Regions from separate parts of the Caloramator sp. E03 genome, predicted to be linked through region 2. Evidence: riboswitches for the same ligand, from Rfam matches in the RefSeq annotation. Region 2 holds a riboswitch; the other holds the start of a gene.
The links. Region 2 has a riboswitch for FMN ahead of ribD (bifunctional diaminohydroxyphosphoribosylaminopyrimidine deaminase/5-amino-6-(5-phosphoribosylamino)uracil reductase RibD). Riboswitches for the same ligand answer to the same signal wherever they lie in the genome.

Region 1 (10,345 bases), 930 kb from region 2:
AAGCTACATTCACCATTTAATAAAGGAACGATTAATTCAAAACCTTGATAGAAAGTACCATTATCTCCCAAAGGATCTAATCCTATTTTTTTAAAACAATTTGCGATATATTGTGCTGCAAGGTAGTTTCCCTTATCGCCTGCAAGCCTTCCTCTATACTTATCGCTTGAAAGTATCTTTATGGTATTGTATATGTTTTCTGAATTAAAGCTTTCTGCAAAGGTATTAAAAAAAATAAAAATAAAAATTATTATTGTAAAGTAGAATGTCTTTCTTTTCATATAATCACCTCAGTAAACTATATGCAAATATCTTAAATATCATCAATTTATTTTTAGCTGAATATAATAATTAATAAGTATTTTGGAGGTAAGGTTATGGGGGATAATATTTCAAACAATAAAAAAGTTGATAATGATGAAGATTTTAATTATGAAATAAAAATAGATGAAACATTAAAAAGAATTTTTGAAAGCTCAGGTTATGATGAAGATGAGAATGTTGAAATAGGGGATTGCTTTAATGAGAATATATTAAGTTCTGTTAATTATGGAATTAAGGATGGTAAAAAGTTTGCTTATTTTCCATGTGATACTTGTAAAAAAATAAAAGCAATTATTGAAGAATATAAAAAAGTGTGTATAAAAGAATATATACCTCCTTATATCGATAGGGATTGCAGGGATTATAAAATCGCCCTTGTAATAGAGAAGATAGATGATTGTATAGTTGAGAAAGCATTTACTTATTTAGTATATAGAACAAGCATAGACGAAATAATAAAATGCATTGATGATCCGGAATGGAGAAAACAAGCAGAGGCACTTTTGCGTTCAACAGGCTTTAAACATTTTATTGATGAAAACTTTGGAAGGTTTACAAAGCAAAAAATAATAGATATGCTGTTTGATGTTAATTTCTGCTATTTTGATTGGTATTACAAAAGAAACTTATGTGAAGATGAATGCGTACTAATGGTTAAATACTATATTGTTATGATTTTAAGAAACAGAATAAAGGAAAGCTTATATAAAATTACAAAGCTAATAGAACTTGAGCTTGAATATAAGATAGCTGTTATAGAAAGTGAAATAAGGTATCTTATAAAATGCATACTTCAAGAAATAGTAATAACTCCTCTTCCAGCGGCCAACTATAACATTGAGACTTTTAATAAAATAGGAAGTTTAACTGATATATTAAAAATATTGGATGGGATATCAGGTAAGGAAGGATGCTGTGGCAAGCATGACCAGAGAAATGATTTTAAACACATTAGGGATACTATAAGAAAATATGAAAAAGTAGTTAGAACAACCCTTGAAATTTTAAAACTTAAATTGCAATAATAAATGCAACACTCTGTGAAAAATCATGTAGTATAAGGACTAAAAATAGTCAAAATAGCCTTAAATCCATCTTAATTATCAATCTATATGTCACGCAGGGGTATGTCAAGGGCTGCGTAGCAGGCGTAGCTTTACCCTTGACATACCACAAGTGGCATCTACAATATTCATAATATGATTTAGGCTATTTTTAATAATTCCTCGTAAAAAAATTTTTCAGGAGTTTTGTAATTTAGTAATTTTCGTGGGAGTGTATTCATCCAATTTTGAATTCTTTTAATGGTATCAATAGATATATCCTTTATACTCTTTCCCTTAGGGATAAAACGACGTATAAGACCATTATGTCGTTCGTTAGTTCCTCTTTCAAAAGAAGAAAAGGGATGGGTATAATATACCTCAACATCATATTTTTTAAGAATGAATTGTAAATTACTAAATTCAACTCCATTATCTGCCGTAATACTCTTGAAAATCTTTTTAAAATTATCCTTATATACTTCCATAAGTCTCTTTATAGAATCATCAACAGACTTAGCATCTTTATTATCTAAAAGCATTATTATTTCATAACGGGATTTACGTTCTGTTAAAGTTAAAAGAGCTTTATCGCCTGATTTTTTACCTATAACAGTATCTATTTCCCAATGTCCAAATTCTTGACGAGAATTAATTTGTTCAGGCCTTAAATCAATACTTTTACCTAAAAGGCGTTTGTTCTCCCTAATTCTTTTCTTTTTAGGTTTTAAATGTGTTTTTAAAGGTAAATCTATATTACGTATAGATAAAAATCCTCTATCAATATAGTTATATAAGGTCTTAGTTGAAACAATGAACTCATCTTTCCAAGAAGGATCAGTTTTGCAATAACCAACGACAGTATCAACAGACCAATTATTTTTACGGATTTTTTCTTCTGCAAATTTTATAAAGGTTTCTACTTTAGCCAATTTAATTTTTGCTCCGCAATTTGAGCGGTGATTTTTATAGACAGCTTGCCCAGTTTCAGGGAAATAACTTGAATAATAAGATAAATCACTTTTTAATTGTGATACAGTACCACGTTTAATTTCACGGCTTATAGTACTTGGACTTCGTCCTAATTTTTTAGCAATATAACGAATACTTTTACCTTCTTTAAGCAAGGCAAAAATTTCTCCACGTTCATAAGATTTCAGATGTTTAAAAGAACGTATAGGTGTGTTATAATTATTTTTATGAACCATAGTGAAAACCTCCTGTATGTTTGGATTTGTCACCTATATCATACATGATTTTCACTATGGTTTAAATATTTTTTACCTGTTGCATTTAATTATACAATGAATCCTTGAAATTTTAAATAAAAAAATACTTGAATACGAAAAGCTTGTTAATCAAAGATCCTTTATAGTTGGAGTTACAGGTATATGTGATAATAAAAGCATTTTAAAAGATGGATTTATAGAAAAATCGCCTGTAATCATTCCACCTATACCAATAGTTATTATAAATTCTACTAAAAAATAAATAAAATAGAAGGAATTATCAAATTTTTATCTAATTATATATATAACTATACAACTAATGTATATTTTTAAGATACTTAGGAGGCCTTTAAGGTGAAATACTTTTATTTATTATGTACGATATTTTTACTGTATTTTTATATTATAAAATCAATAAAATATAAGGAGATAAGATATCTTTATGATAGGACTAATAAGATAAATAAAACATTGCTTAAAATATCAGAGGAGCTTGCAAACTATGAGGATATCAATACTCTTTATAAGAAGATTATAGATGATACAGTAAAACTTATAAAAGGGGCAGACTGTGGGAGCATACTTATATATAACAGACAAAAGGACATTATGGAGTATGTTGCAGCAACCTCCTTTGATTTAGATGAGCTTAAAAAGGTTAACTTTAAAATAGAAGAACTTTATCTTTATAAAACAACAAAGTTAAAATCTCCAGCTATTATTAAAAATCCTCGTGTTTTTGATAGTACAAATATAGGAAGAGAAAAATTTAACACACTTCTCTTAACAGATTCTTTAAATATCAAGTCAACATTAAGTGCGCCACTTTATATAAATGGTGAGTTTTATGGAATTATAAACGTAGATAGCAAAAAGAGCGAAAATGCATTTAATGAAAATGATATTAAACTTATTAAATATATAACAAGGCTACTTGAAGGGGCAATTAAGAATGTTCTTTTAATGAATGAGCTTATTCAGATAACAAGGATTGATAAATTAACTGACATTTATAACAGGCGTTATTTTGAAGAATTGATGAAAAATGAAATAAAAAGATGCGAAAGATATGGTAATACTTTTTCTCTTGTTATGATTGATATGGACAACTTTAAGATGATAAATGATAATTATGGTCATAATATTGGAGATGAGGTTTTAAAGTATTTTGTTTATGTTCTTAAGCATAGCATAAGAGCAACTGATATACTTGCAAGATATGCAGGGGATGAATTCATAATAGTTATGCACGACAGTGATAGTAAAAAGGCTGCTCAAAAAATTGAAAGCATAAGGGAATATTTTAAGAAAAATTACTATTCAGATATTAGCATAGAATTTAGTGCAGGTATATGTACATATTGGAAGGGGGCAAGCCTTGAGGACATAATAATAAGTGCTGATAGCAGTATGTATGAAGATAAAAGAAAAAGAAAGCTTGGCAGCTGCGTTAATATATAGCAGCTGTTTTTTTATAAGTAAATGAACCTCTGTTTAATCTTGCATTAGTTACAATTAATAGATATTATATTACAAGGGAGGTTTTAAATATGGCTGATATAATACATTCCCTATCAAGGGAATTTAATATTAAAGAATGGCAGGTTAAGAATACAATTGAGTTAATAGACAGTGGAAACACTATTCCTTTTATAGCAAGATATAGAAAGGAAGCAACAGGGGAGCTTGACGATACAGTACTGAGAAATTTTTATGATAAACTAATGTATTTAAGAAACCTTGAAAACAGAAAAAATGAGGTTATAAGGTTAATCGAAGAGCAAGGTAAACTAACTGATGAGATTAAAAAAAGTATAGAGGATGCTGTAAGTATAACTGAGGTTGATGATATCTATAGGCCATTTAGGCCAAAGAAAAGAACAAGAGCAACCATTGCAAAGGAAAAAGGATTAGAGCCCTTGGCAGCTATTATGATAGCTCAAGAGTTTAATATATCTTTAAAAGATGAAGCATCAAAATATATTAACGAAGAGCTTGGAGTTTTAAGTATAGATGAAGCAATAAATGGTGCTCTTGATATAATAGCTGAAGATATATCTGATAATGCGGATTATAGAAAAGAAATAAGGTTTATGACCTTTAGGGATGGGCTTTTAACATCTAAGGCTTTAAAGGAAGAAACTTCTCCTTACGAGATGTACTATAAATATAGTGAGGCTGTTAATAGGATTGTTCCACATAGAATACTTGCAATAAATAGAGGGGAGAGGGAAGAATTCTTATCTGTTAAAATAGAAGCTCCTGTAGATAAGATAATTTCCTACCTTGAAAGTAATATTATAAAAAGACAAGGAGAGGAAACAGAATATTTAAAGTCAGCTATAAAGGACAGTTATTCAAGACTTATAGCACCGTCAATTGAAAGAGAGATTAGAAATGAGCTTACAGAAAAGGCAGAAGAACAGGCTATAAAGGTTTTTTCAACTAATCTTAGAAGCCTTTTGATGCAACCCCCTATTTCAGGTAAGGTGGTTTTGGGATTTGACCCGGGATTTAGAACAGGATGTAAAATTGCAGTTGTTGATGAAACAGGGAAGCTACTTGATACCGCAACGATTTATTCAACAGCACCACAAAACGATATAGAGGGAAGTACAAAAATATTAAAGGAGCTCATATATAAGTATGATGTTGATATTATATCCCTTGGAAACGGAACGGCTTCAAGGGAATCAGAACTGTTTATATCAGATGTTATAAAGCAAGTGGAGATTGAAAGCGGTAAGAAAGTATATTATGTTATAGTAAGTGAGGCCGGGGCTTCAGTATACTCGGCATCAGAGATTGCAGCAAAGGAATTTCCAGATATTAACGTATCCTTAAGAGGAGCAATATCCATTGCAAGAAGGCTTCAAGATCCTCTTGCTGAGCTTGTTAAAATAGATCCAAAATCCATTGGAGTTGGACAGTATCAACATGATGTGTCACAAAAAAGGCTAGATGAAAGTTTGAAAGGAATTGTAGAGGACTGTGTAAACTCTGTTGGAGTAGATCTTAATACAGCATCAGCATCTCTTTTAACATATATATCAGGAATAAATTCTGCTATTGCTAAAAACATTGTAGAATATAGGGAGCAAAATGGTAAATTCAAAAGTCGAAGTGAGCTTTTAAAAGTTAAAAGACTTGGAGAAAAAGCATTTGAACAATGTGCAGGCTTTTTAAGAATATTAGATGGTGAAAACATACTTGACAATACTGCTGTTCATCCAGAATCATATCAAGCTGCAAAGAGACTCCTTGAGGTATTGGGATATAACCTTGAAGATGTAAAAAATAGAAAGCTAAGTGATATTGATGAGAAGGTTAAGATAAAGGGAATAGAAAATTTAGCAATAGAGCTTAATGTTGGAGTTCCAACTTTAAAAGATATAATTTCAGAGCTAAAAAAACCAGGAAGAGATCCAAGAGAGGATGTACCAAAGCCAATTTTAATGTCCTCAGTTATGGAAATAGAGCATTTAAAACCAGGAATGATATTAAAAGGAACTGTAAGAAATGTTGCTGATTTTGGAGCTTTTGTTGATATAGGGGTTCATCAGGATGGGCTTGTTCATATATCTGAGATATCAGATAAATATATAAAACATCCTCTTGAAGTTTTAAAAGTAGGAGATATAGTAAATGTCAAGGTTCTTGATGTTGATTTAAGGAGGAAAAGAATTTCTCTTTCAATGAAGGGAATATAGATGGGAGGTTATTAAATGATACTTATTAAAAATGGGACAGTTTTATCTATGGCAGGAGAAAATATTGATAATGGAGAGGTTTTAATTGATAATGGTAAAATAATTAAAGTAGGAAGGAATTTAGATATTGAAGGAGATTGTAAAGTTTTAGACGCTAATGGTGGGTATATAATGCCAGGTATTATAGATGCTCACTGCCATATAGGTATGTGGGAGGATGCAGTTGGATTTGAAGGAGCTGACGGAAATGAGGCAACAGATCCTGCAACACCCCATCTTAGAGCGATAGATGCTATAAATCCAATGGATAAATGCTTTAAAGAGGCTTATGAAAATGGTATTACCTGTGTATGTACTGGCCCTGGAAGTGCTAATGTTATTGGAGGAACCTTTACAGTTATAAAAACTAAGGGAAAAAGAATTGATGATATGATAGTAAAAGAGCCTGCAGCTATGAAGGTTGCCTTTGGCGAAAACCCCAAGTCAACTTATGATGATAAGCATCAGATGCCAACTACAAGAATGGCAATAGCTGCAATACTTAGGGATTATCTATACAAAACAAAGGATTATATAAAGGCTAAAGAGGCTGGAAAAAAAGATGAGGATGATATGCCGGATTTTGATATTAAAATGGAAAGCTTAATTCCTGTTATGGAAGGGAAAATTCCTTTAAAGGCCCACGCACACAGGGCAGATGATATATTTACAGCAATAAGAATTGCTAAAGAGTTCAATTTAAAATTAACTCTTGATCATTGTACTGAAGGACATTTGATTGCTGATGAACTTGCAAAGGAAGGTTATCCAGCAATAGTTGGACCATCTCTTACTGAAAGATCAAAGATAGAGCTTAGAGAACTAACCTTTGAAACAGCTGCAGTCCTTGCAAAGGCAGGGGTTAAAATAGCTCTTATGACGGATCATCCTGTAATTCCTGTACACTATCTACCTCTTTGTGCAGCTCTTGCAGTAAAGGCTGGTCTTGATGAGGAAACTGCTTTAAAAGCTATAACTATAAATCCAGCTGAGATATTAGGTATTGATGATAGGGTTGGTTCTATTGAGGTTGGAAAGGATGCAGATATTGTAGTGTTTAATAAACATCCATTTGATGTACAATCAAAAGCAATGTATGTACTTATAGATGGAAAAATTGTATATGAGAAATAATTGCAGGGAAAAACCTGCAATTTTTTTATAAAAAAATATAAATATTTATCTTTTTAATTCGATAATTAATACTGATTGAATTTTAATTAAAAGGCGTGGGATAGTATGGTAAACTATGAACTTTACAAAGAGATAGTATCTTCTTATTCTAACAATACTAAGGAAGATATACAATATTATAAAAAGTTTATTGAGGAAAATCTTCAAAATAAATATAAAAAAATTTTATATATAAAGGATGAGATTATTATTAAGGAAGGCATTATTGACGATTATATCTATTTTATTGAAAGAGGCAAGGTGGTTTTAGTTAAAAAAGGCTTATACGATAGGAAGTTCTGTTATGGTTATCTTTTTTCAGGAGATTTTTTTGGACATTCTTCCTTTATTAATATGCCGGAAGTTGTAAGTTATAAAGCCCTTACTAATTGTTACATCTATGCAATTCAAAAAGAACCTATAAAACAATTAATTCAAAATAATGAGGCTATAAGGGAGGAATTTCAAAGGATTATTGTAAATTCTATTAGAACTATGACTTTAAGGCAGGGAAGCCTTGCAACAGGTGAATGTAGAACCTCCTTTGTAAATTTTGTAAAGGAATATTTTAAGGATTATAGTAAAATAGATGAAAATGGTCATATTATTGTAACCCTTGATATTAATCTTGCACAAATAGCTTCTATACTAAATATGACAAGGGAGACTCTATCAAGAATAGTTTCTGAGATGAAAAAAGAAAAGATAATAGAAACAAAGAGAAAATATATAAAAATACTTGACTTATCAAGATTTGTTGTATAATATTTATAAGAGAAATAAATATAATCTTCAGGGCAAGGTGAAATTCCTGACCGGCGGTATAGCCCGCGAGCCGAAAGGTATGATCCGGTGAAACTCCGGAGCCGACAGTAAAGTCTGGATGGAAGAAGATAAAATTGTTATTTAACTCCTGAAGATTCAGGAGTTTTTTGTTTACTTGCCCTGATAAATAAGGAGGGTTTTTATGACACACAAAAAAATATCTTCTCTAATTAAAATTTCAGTTTTATCTGCTATGGCTTTTATACTTATGTTTTTGGAATTCCCACTACCTATGTTTCCAGATTTTTTAAAGATTGATATAAGCGATATACCTGCCCTTTTTGCTGCTTTTTCAATTGGGCCCTTTGCTGGTGTATTAGTTGAATTTATAAAGAATTTGCTTCATCTTATAGTTAAAAATAGTACAGCGGGAATTGGAGAGTTTGCTAATTTTATAGTAGGCTTTGCAATGGTATTTACTGCTGGGGTAATATATAAGAAGAATAAAACAAAAAAAGGAGCTGTTTTTTCTTTAATATGTGGAACTGTAGCTATGGCTATCATAGCATCTCTTGGAAATTATTTCATATTTCTTCCTCTCTATGAGAAAGTATTAATGTTTCCAATAAAAGCTGTTGTTGGTATAGCTTCAAAGGTAAATAAAAATGTAAAGGATATAAATACTCTTATAATATATAGTATATTACCTTTTAATATTTTAAAAGGAATAATAGTATCTTTAATAACTTTACTTGTTTATAAAAAAGTGTCACCAATACTACACAAATAAATTTAGCTTAATTATAGGATTAGTTTATCTCAGCTCATAGCTTTTTAAATGGCTATGAGCAAAATTTTTTGTATGTAGGTTAATAAAACCTTAAAGTAATAGATAACTCTTTTGATATTTGAAATAATTTATCGTTAATAAATCATTAGCTAAAATATATTAAAAAAATTAAATTTTATATTTAATTTAATATTTCTGAAATTTTCAACAATCTATTGACGATTTTGATTATTTTGTTATAAAATATATATGAAAACAATTTCATGATAACGTATTCATTGATAAGAGGTGTTGAAATGGCAACTATTAAAGACGTGGCAAAGCGCTCAGGGGTATCGGTTGCAACAGTATCAAGAGTATTAAATAATACAGCTCCTGTAAATTATAAAACTAAAGAAACAATTATGAAGGCAATAGAAGAACTGAATTATAAGCCTAATATCATTGCTCAAGGAATGAGAACGAAAAAGTCAAAGACAATAGGGATTACAATACCTGATTATATAAACCCTTTCTATTATGAACTTTTTAAATATATAGAAGATGCAGCAAAGAAAGAAGGATACCATGTAATAGTATCTTCAACTGGTGAAGATATAAATGAAGATATAAATTGTATAGATGATTTGATAAATAGAAACATTGATGGATTGATAATTTGTACCTATAGAGGGGATAAAGAAACTATTAAATATTTGCTTGAGCTTTCAAAAAAAATTCCAATAATATTTATGGATAATTTGCAATTAGATAAGCCTGTAAATTCTGTCTATACTGATGGATACAAGGGAATGAAAGAAATTACAAAACATTTAATATCACTTGGCCACAAAAATATTGGTTTTGTAAAATCAATTGCAAAATATAAAGTAGCGAATGATAGGTTTTATGGGTATAAAGATGCACTAATTGAGGCAGGAATAGAATTTAGGGATGAATTAGTTTATGAGGGAAATTATCATATTCAAAGTGGATATGAGGCAGCAAAATATTTTTTTACAGATAAAAAATTAAACCCTTCTGCAATAGTATCGTCAACAGATTTAATGGCAATAGGAGCAATGAATTATATAAAGACAATTGGTCTTAGAATACCTGAAGATGTAGCAATTGCAGGTTTTGATGATATATATATGTCTAGATTAATTTCTCCTCCACTTACTACTTATAGACAGCCTATTGAAGAGATAGCAAAAGAAGCAATTAATCTTTTTATAAATAAAGTTAATCATCCAAATGCAAAAAATAGAACAATTGTATTAAACGGGGAGA
Region 2 (10,345 bases):
GAGGGGTATGTGCTTAAAAACCAACCCTTTGATAGTTTGGCAGAAAGTCTTAGGGCTGTTTACAGAGGGAATGCGGTTTTTGATAAAAGCGTTGCAAAAACTATTTATGGTATGATAAAAGAGGAAAACAAAAAAAGACCTAAAGATTTTGACATTAGCGATAGAGATTATGAGATTATAAAGCTCATCTCCGAGGGCTTGTCAAATAAGGAAATAGCAGAGAAGCTATATCTTAGCGAAGGGACAGTCAGAAACTATATTACAAATCTTTTGTCAAAGCTTAATTTAAGGGACAGAACCCAGCTTGCGATTTTTTATTTCAAAAATTTATCATAAGACTTTCTTTCAGGGGCTTTTGGAGGACGGTTAGTGTGAAAATGTCCCTTTACAAAAAAGGAAAAAAGTACAAGCCGAGGGACGGTTACTTATTTCATACACGGTATCTGTAAAATTAGGGGGATATCCATAAAATATTATGTTTATTTAATATAATAAGTAATCGTCCCTCATGTTACTGTCATCTTTGACAACCCCCAAACTTTTTCATGCATTCGTTGTGGCTATTGCTTAGTCATGACCTGTTAATTATTATTTTTAAATAAAGCTCTAATTGGATAAAAATTATTTTTTTTAGTAAAAATGATGATTATTTAAGTTAAATTAAAATAATAAAACATTAAGTATACGTTCTTTATGGTGAAATACACTATATTTTTATCTATTCTTAATGTTAATCGACAATTTATATTTTATATTGACAAAAATCAATTATATCACTATAATAACTATATAATTATATAATTATATAGTTAGGAGGTTTTTAAATGACAGCTAATGACAAAAAAATTATTTTACTTGTTTTAGGTCTAATGGCTTTCTTAGCAAATGGTGACAATTATGCTGCAGCACCTTTAATTATAAACATTGCTAAGGACTTAAATTTAAGTCTAACTACTGCTGCGACATCAGTTACCGCATATATGCTATCCTTTGGTCTTTTTACAATTTTATTTGGACCATTAGGTGATAGATTTGGAAAGACAAAAATTATAAATATAGCAGCTTTTGGTACCGCTATATTTAGTATGCTTGGAGCTTTTGCTTTTAATCTATCTTCTCTTGTATTTTTTAGAGCAGTTAATGGAGCATTTGGTGCAGGAATATTTCCAGTAACTATGGCACTTATTGGTGAAATTTTTGAACAAAGTGAAAGGCAAAAATCTATAGGTAAAGTTATGGGCATGATGTTCTTAGGGGGAGCTTCTGCTACATTTATCGGAGGCATAATTGCTTATTTTGGTTCGTGGAGAGCAGTTTATTTCTTATATGGTTTAGGTGAATTAATACTTGCAATTGTTATGTTTAAAAAGCTACCTAAGCTTCCTGGAATAATAAATCATCTTGAATTGACCGGAGTTTATAAAAAAGCATTATCAAATGTAAAACTTATTTCTGTGGTATCAACAATTATGCTTGTTGGTTTTAGTGTATTTGGTAGTTTTACCTATACAGGTAAATTTATTCAGTCAAAAACAGGATATAACATATTAATTGTTGGAATAATATTAACTTCATTTGGTATTGCTACGGTAGTAGGCGGTAGAATAGCTCCAAAACTAAAGAATAACCTTAAAAATAAATTTTTATTGGTTATGGGATTAATTGGATCTGCATCTCTTTATCTATTGTCCCAAACCAACTCAACTTTGTTTATAGTCATAGCTTTATTTGGTTTTGGGCTTGCTTTTGTATCTCTTCAATCTACTTTAGTATCAACATCACAAGAAACTATGCCAAACCTAAGAGGTACTGCAATGTCCCTTGCATCCTTTAACATGTTTATAGGTGGTGCAATAGGTACAAGTATTAATGGAAAAATCATAAATTATTATAATAACTTTAGTTATGTATTTATAGGTGCATCTATTGCAATGCTTATCGTTTCCTTTATTGCAACTTATACAGTAAATAATGCATCAAAAAAATAAAGCTTTAAGGATAAGGCTTCAAAAAATAACCTCCAAGTGATAAAATAAATTTGTTGTCTGTCAATAACAAATTTAAAATCACTTGGAGCTTATTGTTATTATGAATAATGATATTCATAGTTTATCATGTACTAAATGAATTATAAATATTACATATTTTGCTTCGAAATATAGAAGAAAAGCATTTTATGGAGACAAAAGATTGAAAATAGGAGCAATTTTAAGATAATTATGTAATTGGAAAGGAGTAAATATAATAGAAGCTGAGGTATGCCCAGACTATATACAAATGCTAGTAGAAATACCACCCAAAATGAGAGTATCAAGTTTTATGGGATTTTTAAAAAGTAAGAGTAGCATAATGATATATGAAAAATGAGGAAATATAAACAGCAAATACAGAAATAGGTAGTTTGGGTGAAGAGGATATTATGTTATATGCAACTAAATATGAGAAAAGGGGGTAGAAACATGAAATTTTTTACAAATTTAAGTGTTAGAAAAAAGCTTACATCCATATTTGTTTTGGTATTCATTTTTCAATTATCTATTGGAGTTATTGGAATAATAAGCACAAAAAAGATAAGCACCTCAGCTAATTATATGTACAGCACGAATTTGTTATCTATTAAGGATTTGTATGAAATTAAAGGGAATATGGAGCAAGTAAGAGCGGATGTTTTAAAGCTTATATATGAAAAGGATAGCAGCAAAACAGATGAGATTTCTAAAAATATAGATGATTCTATTTCAAAAATATATAAATCTATTCAGCACTATGATACTATGCCTGGAACTGAAGAAGAGGACAGGCTTTATGAGGAATTTAAAAACGATTTGACAAAATACACAGATAAGGTTAACAAGGTTAGAACCTTTGTTAAAAACAATGATTTTAATAATGCAGAATTAGCCTATAATACTGAGCTTAAACCAGTAACCGATTCAATTTTCAAAAAGATACAAAGGTGTATTGAAATAAACGATGAAGTTGCTAAAAATGATAATTCTAGCAATATAGAATTATTCAAAACCATTACATATATAATTGCCATAACTTCATTTATAGCCTTTATTATAATACTTCTTTTAGCATACATAGTAAGTAAAAACATCGTTTCTCCTCTTGAGGGAATTAAAAGCTTTGCACAAAGGATATCAAATTACGATTTTTCTCAGCCTGTTATTATAAAAAGGAAGGATGAGTTTGGGCAGACTGCAGAGTCTTTAAATACTGCTCAGGAAAACATTAAAGGCTTTATAAAAATGATAATGGACAGCTCAAATCAGATACAAATTTCCTCCAAGGATTTATCCACAGCCATTGAAGATTTAACCATAAAATCCATTGAAATAGATGAGGCGATAAACAGCATAGCAGGAACTATGCAGGAGTCAACAGCAGCAACACAGGAGATAAACGCTTCTATTGAAGAGGTAGATGCGAGCATAAATGAACTTTCAAAAAAAGCTTTAGAAGGAAGCAATAACGCAAATGAATTTAAAGAAAGGGCCTTTGAAGTTCAAAAAAACAGCGAAAGAGCAATTGAAGATAACGAAAAAATATTTGAAGAAAAGAAAAAGCTTATGGAAAATGTGATTGAGAAAGGCAAAATAGTAGACAATATAAAGGTTATGGCAGATACAATAGGAAGCATAGCAGAGCAGACAAACCTTCTTGCTCTTAATGCGGCAATTGAAGCCGCAAGGGCTGGAGAGATGGGAAGAGGATTTGCAGTTGTTGCTGATGAGGTTAGAAAACTTGCAGAGCAGTCATCGGAGGCTGTTAAAAATATTCAGGAGACGATTGTAAATGTTCAAAGAGCATTTAAGGAAAGCATTGAGGCTAACAGTGACATGCTAAACTTTATAAACAGCAATGTAAGGCAGCAATTTAAAGTATATGGTGAAACAGGAAAGCAGTATTATAAGGATGCTGATTTTGTAAGCAGAATGTCACAGGAAATAGCTGCTATGTCAGAAGAGCTTACAGCTACAGTTGGGCAGGTTTCCGATGCAGCTGCTAATATGGCGGCAAATTCTCAAAAGACAGGCGAACAGGCTCAGATGATTATGGAAAACGTTAATGAAACTACAAAGGCAATAGAGAAAGTTGCTATATCTATCCACAGCCAGAATGAGGCTGCTGAAAAACTAAATGAGATGATACAAAGATTTAAAATTTGATTTGTTGATATGTTAGTGGTATAATCTCATCTTTGACAGTTGCGCGAAGCAAAAAGCCTGTAGAACCATTGAATATCAAGGGCTCTCAGGCTTTTATACTTTTCAAAAAAGTGAACAATGTTTTTTATTTTTTCGTGTCTTTAAAAATTTTTTTCATTTGTTTCATATTAATTATTTGATAATCCGTTCTAAAGCCAAATTTGTCATGTAAATCATCTGTAAAATCGGTCCTTGTATATATTGGAATATAGCCCTCATTCTTAATCTCATAAAAATTCATTTCTCTAAGTCCTGATATAATATCGCTACACGTATATTTTTCTGAAAGCTTTTTTTCTAATAGCCTATATATCATCAGGGAAATGAAACAAGTTGTAAAATGCGCTTTTATTCTATCATCTCTTCTTAAATATACTGGTCTTGCCTTAAACTCTGATTTCATAATACGGAAGGACTCTTCTATTTCCCAACGCCTTCTATTAATTTTTATAATTGCGGCAGCATCATCACTTATATTTGTACATACTGCGTAAAAACCATCATACATTGCCTCTTGTGCTATTAAATCAGCATTAATGCTGTATAATTCTTTTTCAGCTACTTCACCGTCAGGTGTGCAGTGAGTCTTTGAAATAAAGCGTTTGTAATCATTAGCATTACATTTCTTCAATTTTGTAGGATTGGTATCAATAACCTCTTGAGCTCTCTCTATTTGGTTACCTCTTATAGTTCTTTGATAGTTTCTATATTTCAAGGAAAATGTTACAATAAGTTTTTGTTCAAGCCCGTCTTCTTTTATCCAGCGTTCCTTATAAAAAATTTTATTAATATCTGTTTCTTCGTCAATTTCGTTTAAATTATATACTTTGTCTGAATCGCTAAGATGCCATCCTTTGGGGTCTAACGCCCATTCTTTTAAATGTGATTTTAATTTTTTAATAGATTGTGTAGTAATAAAAGCTCGATTTTGTATATTATTAAATTTTCTGTTTGCTGTAGATGCAAGCCCTGCATCTGTACAAATGATAAATTTTGAAAGCCCAAATTCGGATATAATTTTTTGCTCTAAAGGTTTTAAAGTTACTTGTTCATTAGTATTACCTTTGTTTATACAAAATGCAAGGGGGATGCCGTCTCCATCCATGAAAAGTCCCATTTGAACAATTGGATTGGGTCTATGTTCCTTCGATACTCCATACTGTTTTAATCCTTCTTCCTGTTCAATTTCAAAGAAATAGTTGGTGCAGTCATAATAGAGAACTCCTTTATTACGATTGCAAACTTTAAGACTGTTCTTGTATAATTCTGACTGAATAAAATCTGTTTCTTGTGAAATCACTTCTAAAGCTCTATAAATATGCTGAAGCTCAAAATCAGGCTGCTCAATAAATTTTTTTGATAGTTCGTATGTAGCAAGCTTAGATGATGGATAAATAATTCTTGCATAAATTAATCTTGATAGTATTGAATTTAGATTAAAATTAAATTTATGTTTATCCGAAATATTTTTACAGATATTTTGCAGCCCAAGCTCGTTATATATTTTTTGTAAAAACAAGTAACTACCATTAAAAGTATGCTGTTCGTCCTTGTTAATTTGTTTAACAGGCGAGTATTTTACTAATATTTCTCTTTTCTCTTCTTTTTCTTTTCTATTTAACTCTTCAACGTACCTCTTCCCCCATTCTATAGGGTCTTGTCCGTTTAGTTTTTTTAAAAGTTCATCATAAGTGCCAAGCTTCTCAACTACTTTTGATGTACGCTTGCCTTTTTCATAAACAGATTTAACTACATATAAGGATGCTGCATTTTTTGATTTAACAATTTGTAATCTCATTTTTTCACATCTCTTCATATATTTATATCTATATTATAACACATTGTTACACATTGTGCACTATAAAAATTTAAAATTTGACAAAAAAATAAGCCTATATCAAGGCTTTAAGGCACTTTTTTTGTCTTGCAACTGTCAAAGACCCGCATTGAGGCTAACAGTGACATGCTAAACTTTATAAACAGCAATGTAAGGCAGCAATTTAAAGTATATGGTGAAACAGGAAAGCAGTATTATAAGGATGCTGATTTTGTAAGCAGAATGTCACAGGAAATAGCTGCTATGTCAGAAGAGCTTACAGCTACAGTTGGGCAGGTTTCCGATGCAGCTGCTAATATGGCGGCAAATTCTCAAAAGACAGGCGAACAGGCTCAGATGATTATGGAAAACGTTAATGAAACTACAAAGGCAATAGAGAAAGTTGCTATATCTATCCACAGCCAGAATGAGGCTGCTGAAAAACTAAATGAGATGATACAAAGATTTAAAATTTGATTTGTTGATATGTTAGTGGTATAATATCTATAAAATTATATATTTATCCTTCAGGGCAGGGTGCAATTCCCGACCGGCGGTACAGCCCGCGAGCAGCATTATGCTGCAGATTCTGGTGAAATTCCAGAGCCGACAGTAAAGTCTGGATGGAAGAAGGAGGTGCATGTTTATGTATAGATTTTTTGTGCTCTGAGGATAATATCTTCAGAGCTTTTTTATTTGAGGTGATTTAATGGACGAGTTATATATGAAAAGAGCCTTAGAACTTGCAAAATTAGGTGAGGGCTATACAAACCCTAATCCTCTTGTAGGTGCTGTTATTGTTAAAGAGGGAAAGATTATTGGTGAAGGTTATCATGAGCGCTATGGAGGGCCCCACGCAGAGATAAACGCCTTTAAAAATGCAAAGGATGATGTTGAAGGTTCAACCCTTTATGTTACTTTAGAGCCCTGCAGCCACTATGGAAAAACTCCTCCCTGCGCAGATGCAATAATTGAGAAGAAAATTAAAAGGGTTGTTGCTGCTATGAGGGATCCTAACCCTATTGTTTCAGGGAAGGGAATTGAAAAGCTTATAAAAAGCGGAATAGATGTAAGACTTGGAGTTATGGAAGATGAGGCAAGAAAGCTTAATGAAATATTTATAAAATATATTACAACAAAGACTCCCTTTGTAATATTAAAAAGTGCAATGACTCTCGATGGAAAGATAGCATCCTTTAGCGGAGACTCTAAATGGATTACAAATGAAAAATCGAGGGAATATGTACATAAGGTAAGACAAAGGGTAAGCGCAATAATGGTTGGCATAGGCACTGTAATCAATGATAATCCCCACCTTACAGCAAGAAAAGAAGGAAATGTTATAAAGGATTTAACGAGGATAATAGTAGATACAAACCTTAAAATACCTTTAAATTCCAATGTTCTTGATACTAAAGTTTCCAAAACAATAATAGCCTGCAGCGAATATGCAGATAATAATAAAATAGAAAAACTAAAGAATCTCGGAGCTTATATAATTAAAACCCCCCTTAAGGATAACAAAGTAGACATTAAGTATCTTATAAAATCCCTCGGGGAGCTTAATATAGACAGCGTCCTTTTAGAGGGAGGAGGAACTTTGAACTTTTCCGCTCTAAAGGAAGGAGTAGTCGATAAGGTTATGATATTTATCGCTCCTAAAATAATAGGAGGAGAAAGCTCTAAAACCCCTGTTGAAGGAGAGGGATTTGAGTTTATAAAAGATGCTGTAAAAATAGAAGACATAAACATTAAAAGCTTTGATGAAGACATACTTTACGAGGGCTATATAAAGAGGTGATAGTTTGTTTACTGGAATTGTAGAGGAGATTGGAAAGATAAATAAAATAATAAAGGGCGAAAAATCAGCAAAATTAATAATAAACGCGGATAAGGTTTTAGAAGATGTGAAATTTGGTGACAGCATAGCAGTAAACGGAGTATGCCTTACGGTAACGGATTACAGCTCAAATAATTTTACTGCATATATAATGACAGAGACATTTATTAAAACAAACCTTAAAAACTTAAAACCAAACGACTGTGTAAATCTTGAAAGGGCATTAAAGCTATCAGACCGCTTTGGGGGGCATATAGTATCCGGCCATGTTGATGGAGTCGGGACTATTAAGAGCATTCAAAGGGATGAGATTGCAGTATGGTTTGAAATTAAAGCGCCCTTTGAAATATTAAAATATATAGTTTATAAAGGCTCAGTAGCAATTGACGGAATAAGCCTTACAGTTGCATTTGTTGATGATTTTACTTTTAAAGTCTCAATAATACCCCATACCCTCCAAAGTACAGTTCTTTTTTATAAAAAGACTGGGGATGAAGTTAACATTGAGTGTGACATTCTTTCAAAATATGTTGAGAAGATGATGAAGTTTAATTCTAAAAAAGGATTAGACATGGAATTTTTAAGGGACAATGGATTCCTGATTTAAAGAGGTGATGATATGTTCAATACCATAGAAGAAGCAATTTTAGATATAAAAAATGGCAAAATGGTAATAGTTGTAGATGACGAGAACAGGGAAAACGAGGGAGACCTTTTGATGGCGGCACAAAAGGTTACTGCTGAGAGCATAAACTTTATGGCAAAGTATGGGAGAGGGCTTATATGTATGCCAATTATAAGAGAGAGGCTAAGGGAGCTTGAGATTTTTCCAATGGTTAGTGACAACACTGATATTCATAAAACAGCCTTTACAGTATCAATCGACTCATGCGATACTACAACGGGTATATCTGCCATTGAAAGGGCCGCCACTATAAAGAAGGTTCTTGATGAGAATTCAAAGCCTTCGGATTTTAAAAGGCCTGGGCATGTATTTCCCCTTGAAGCAAGGGAAGGAGGAGTATTAGTAAGGGCAGGACATACAGAGGCTGCTGTTGACTTAGCCAAAATTGCAGGGCTTTATCCTGCAGGGGTTATATGCGAGATAATGAATGATGACGGAACAATGGCAAGGGTTCCCCAGCTTATTGAGTTTTCTAAAAAGCATGGTTTAAAGATTATAACTATAGCTGACCTTATAGCCTACAGAAGAAAAACAGAGAAATTCGTAGTAAGAGAGGCTAAGGCTAATCTTCCTACTAAATACGGCGATTTTACAATAATAGGTTATGTAAATAAATTAAACGGAGAGCACCATGTTGCCCTTATTAAAGGTAAAGTTGACGATGGGGAGCCGGTTTTAGTAAGGGTTCACTCTGAATGCTTAACTGGAGATGTCTTTGGCTCTTTAAGGTGCGACTGCGGGGAGCAGTTTGCATTTTCTGCAAAGAAAATAAATGAAGAGGGAAGAGGAGTAATACTATATATGAGGCAGGAGGGAAGAGGCATTGGGCTTATAAATAAGATTAAGGCCTACGAGCTTCAGGATAAGGGAATGGATACTGTTGAGGCAAACATCGCCCTTGGCTTTCCAGCGGATTTAAGGGATTATGGAATTGGTGCCCAGATATTATCAGACCTTGGAGTTAAAAAAATAAGGCTTATGACTAACAACCCTAAAAAGATTTCAGGGCTTTCAGGCTATGAGCTTGAAATAGTAGAAAGAGTTCCTATAGAAACAGGCAGGAATGAAAAAAATGAGTTTTATTTAAAAACTAAAAAGGAAAAAATGGGACATATTTTAAAAATGGAGGATGAGCAGGATGGCAACATATGAAGGAAAACTTATAGCTACAGGACTTAAATTTGGAATAGTAGTGGGAAGGTTTAACGAGTTTATAGGTTCAAAACTTTTATCAGGGGCAATGGATGGACTTTTGCGCCACGGAGCAGAAGAAAAAAACATAGATATTGCCTATGTTCCAGGGGCCTTTGAAATACCCCTTACTGCAAAGAAGATGGCACAATCTAAAAAGTACGACAGCGTAATATGCCTTGGGGCAGTAATAAGGGGAGCAACTCCTCATTTTGACTATGTTTCAAGCGAAGTTTCAAAGGGAATTGCAAATGCATCCTTAGAGCTTGGAGTGCCTATAATATTTGGGGTTTTAACGACGGATACAATAGAGCAGGCCATAGAAAGAGCAGGAACAAAGGCAGGAAACAAGGGCTATGACGCTGCAATCGCTGGGATAGAGATGGCAAACCTTTTAAAACAGTTATAAAAATAAAGAGAGGCTGTGTAGTTCACAGCCTTTTTTTGTTATTATCTGGTCCACATTCTCCGGTGCCAGGCACCGGAGAATGTGGATATAGAAAGTGAATTAAAATACATAAAATAAGTAACCGTCCCATTTGGGAATTTAAGGACAGGCCTGGGGACGGTTACTTATTTCGCTCAAAAATAATACAATT

Region 1: it holds a riboswitch for FMN, as region 2 does, so the genes downstream of both, FDN13_RS09615 (ECF transporter S component) here and ribD (bifunctional diaminohydroxyphosphoribosylaminopyrimidine deaminase/5-amino-6-(5-phosphoribosylamino)uracil reductase RibD) in region 2, are expected to answer to the same signal.

The regions. Positions count from the first base shown of each region.
Region 1 is NZ_CP040093.1:1,952,114-1,962,458, forward strand. It holds gene FDN13_RS09580 (M28 family metallopeptidase) at 1-281, opposite strand, end outside; gene FDN13_RS09585 (hypothetical protein) at 378-1,349, shown strand; gene FDN13_RS09590 (IS30 family transposase) at 1,529-2,575, opposite strand; gene FDN13_RS09595 (sensor domain-containing diguanylate cyclase) at 2,951-4,057, shown strand; gene FDN13_RS09600 (Tex family protein) at 4,147-6,306, shown strand; gene FDN13_RS09605 (amidohydrolase) at 6,322-7,479, shown strand; gene FDN13_RS09610 (Crp/Fnr family transcriptional regulator) at 7,585-8,283, shown strand; FMN riboswitch at 8,303-8,417, shown strand; gene FDN13_RS09615 (ECF transporter S component) at 8,486-9,073, shown strand; gene FDN13_RS09620 (LacI family DNA-binding transcriptional regulator) at 9,370-10,345, shown strand, end outside.
Region 2 is NZ_CP040093.1:1,023,160-1,033,504, reverse strand. It holds gene FDN13_RS05305 (response regulator transcription factor) at 1-336, shown strand, start outside; gene FDN13_RS05300 (MFS transporter) at 825-1,988, shown strand; partial or broken gene tnpA (IS200/IS605 family transposase) at 2,089-2,364, shown strand; gene FDN13_RS05290 (methyl-accepting chemotaxis protein) at 2,460-4,175, shown strand; gene FDN13_RS05285 (IS1634 family transposase) at 4,300-6,012, opposite strand; gene FDN13_RS05280 (methyl-accepting chemotaxis protein) at 6,178-6,507, shown strand; FMN riboswitch at 6,550-6,669, shown strand; gene ribD (bifunctional diaminohydroxyphosphoribosylaminopyrimidine deaminase/5-amino-6-(5-phosphoribosylamino)uracil reductase RibD) at 6,740-7,831, shown strand; gene FDN13_RS05270 (riboflavin synthase) at 7,836-8,477, shown strand; gene FDN13_RS05265 (bifunctional 3,4-dihydroxy-2-butanone-4-phosphate synthase/GTP cyclohydrolase II) at 8,490-9,707, shown strand; gene ribH (6,7-dimethyl-8-ribityllumazine synthase) at 9,694-10,155, shown strand; gene FDN13_RS05255 (ZIP family metal transporter) at 10,344-10,345, opposite strand, start outside.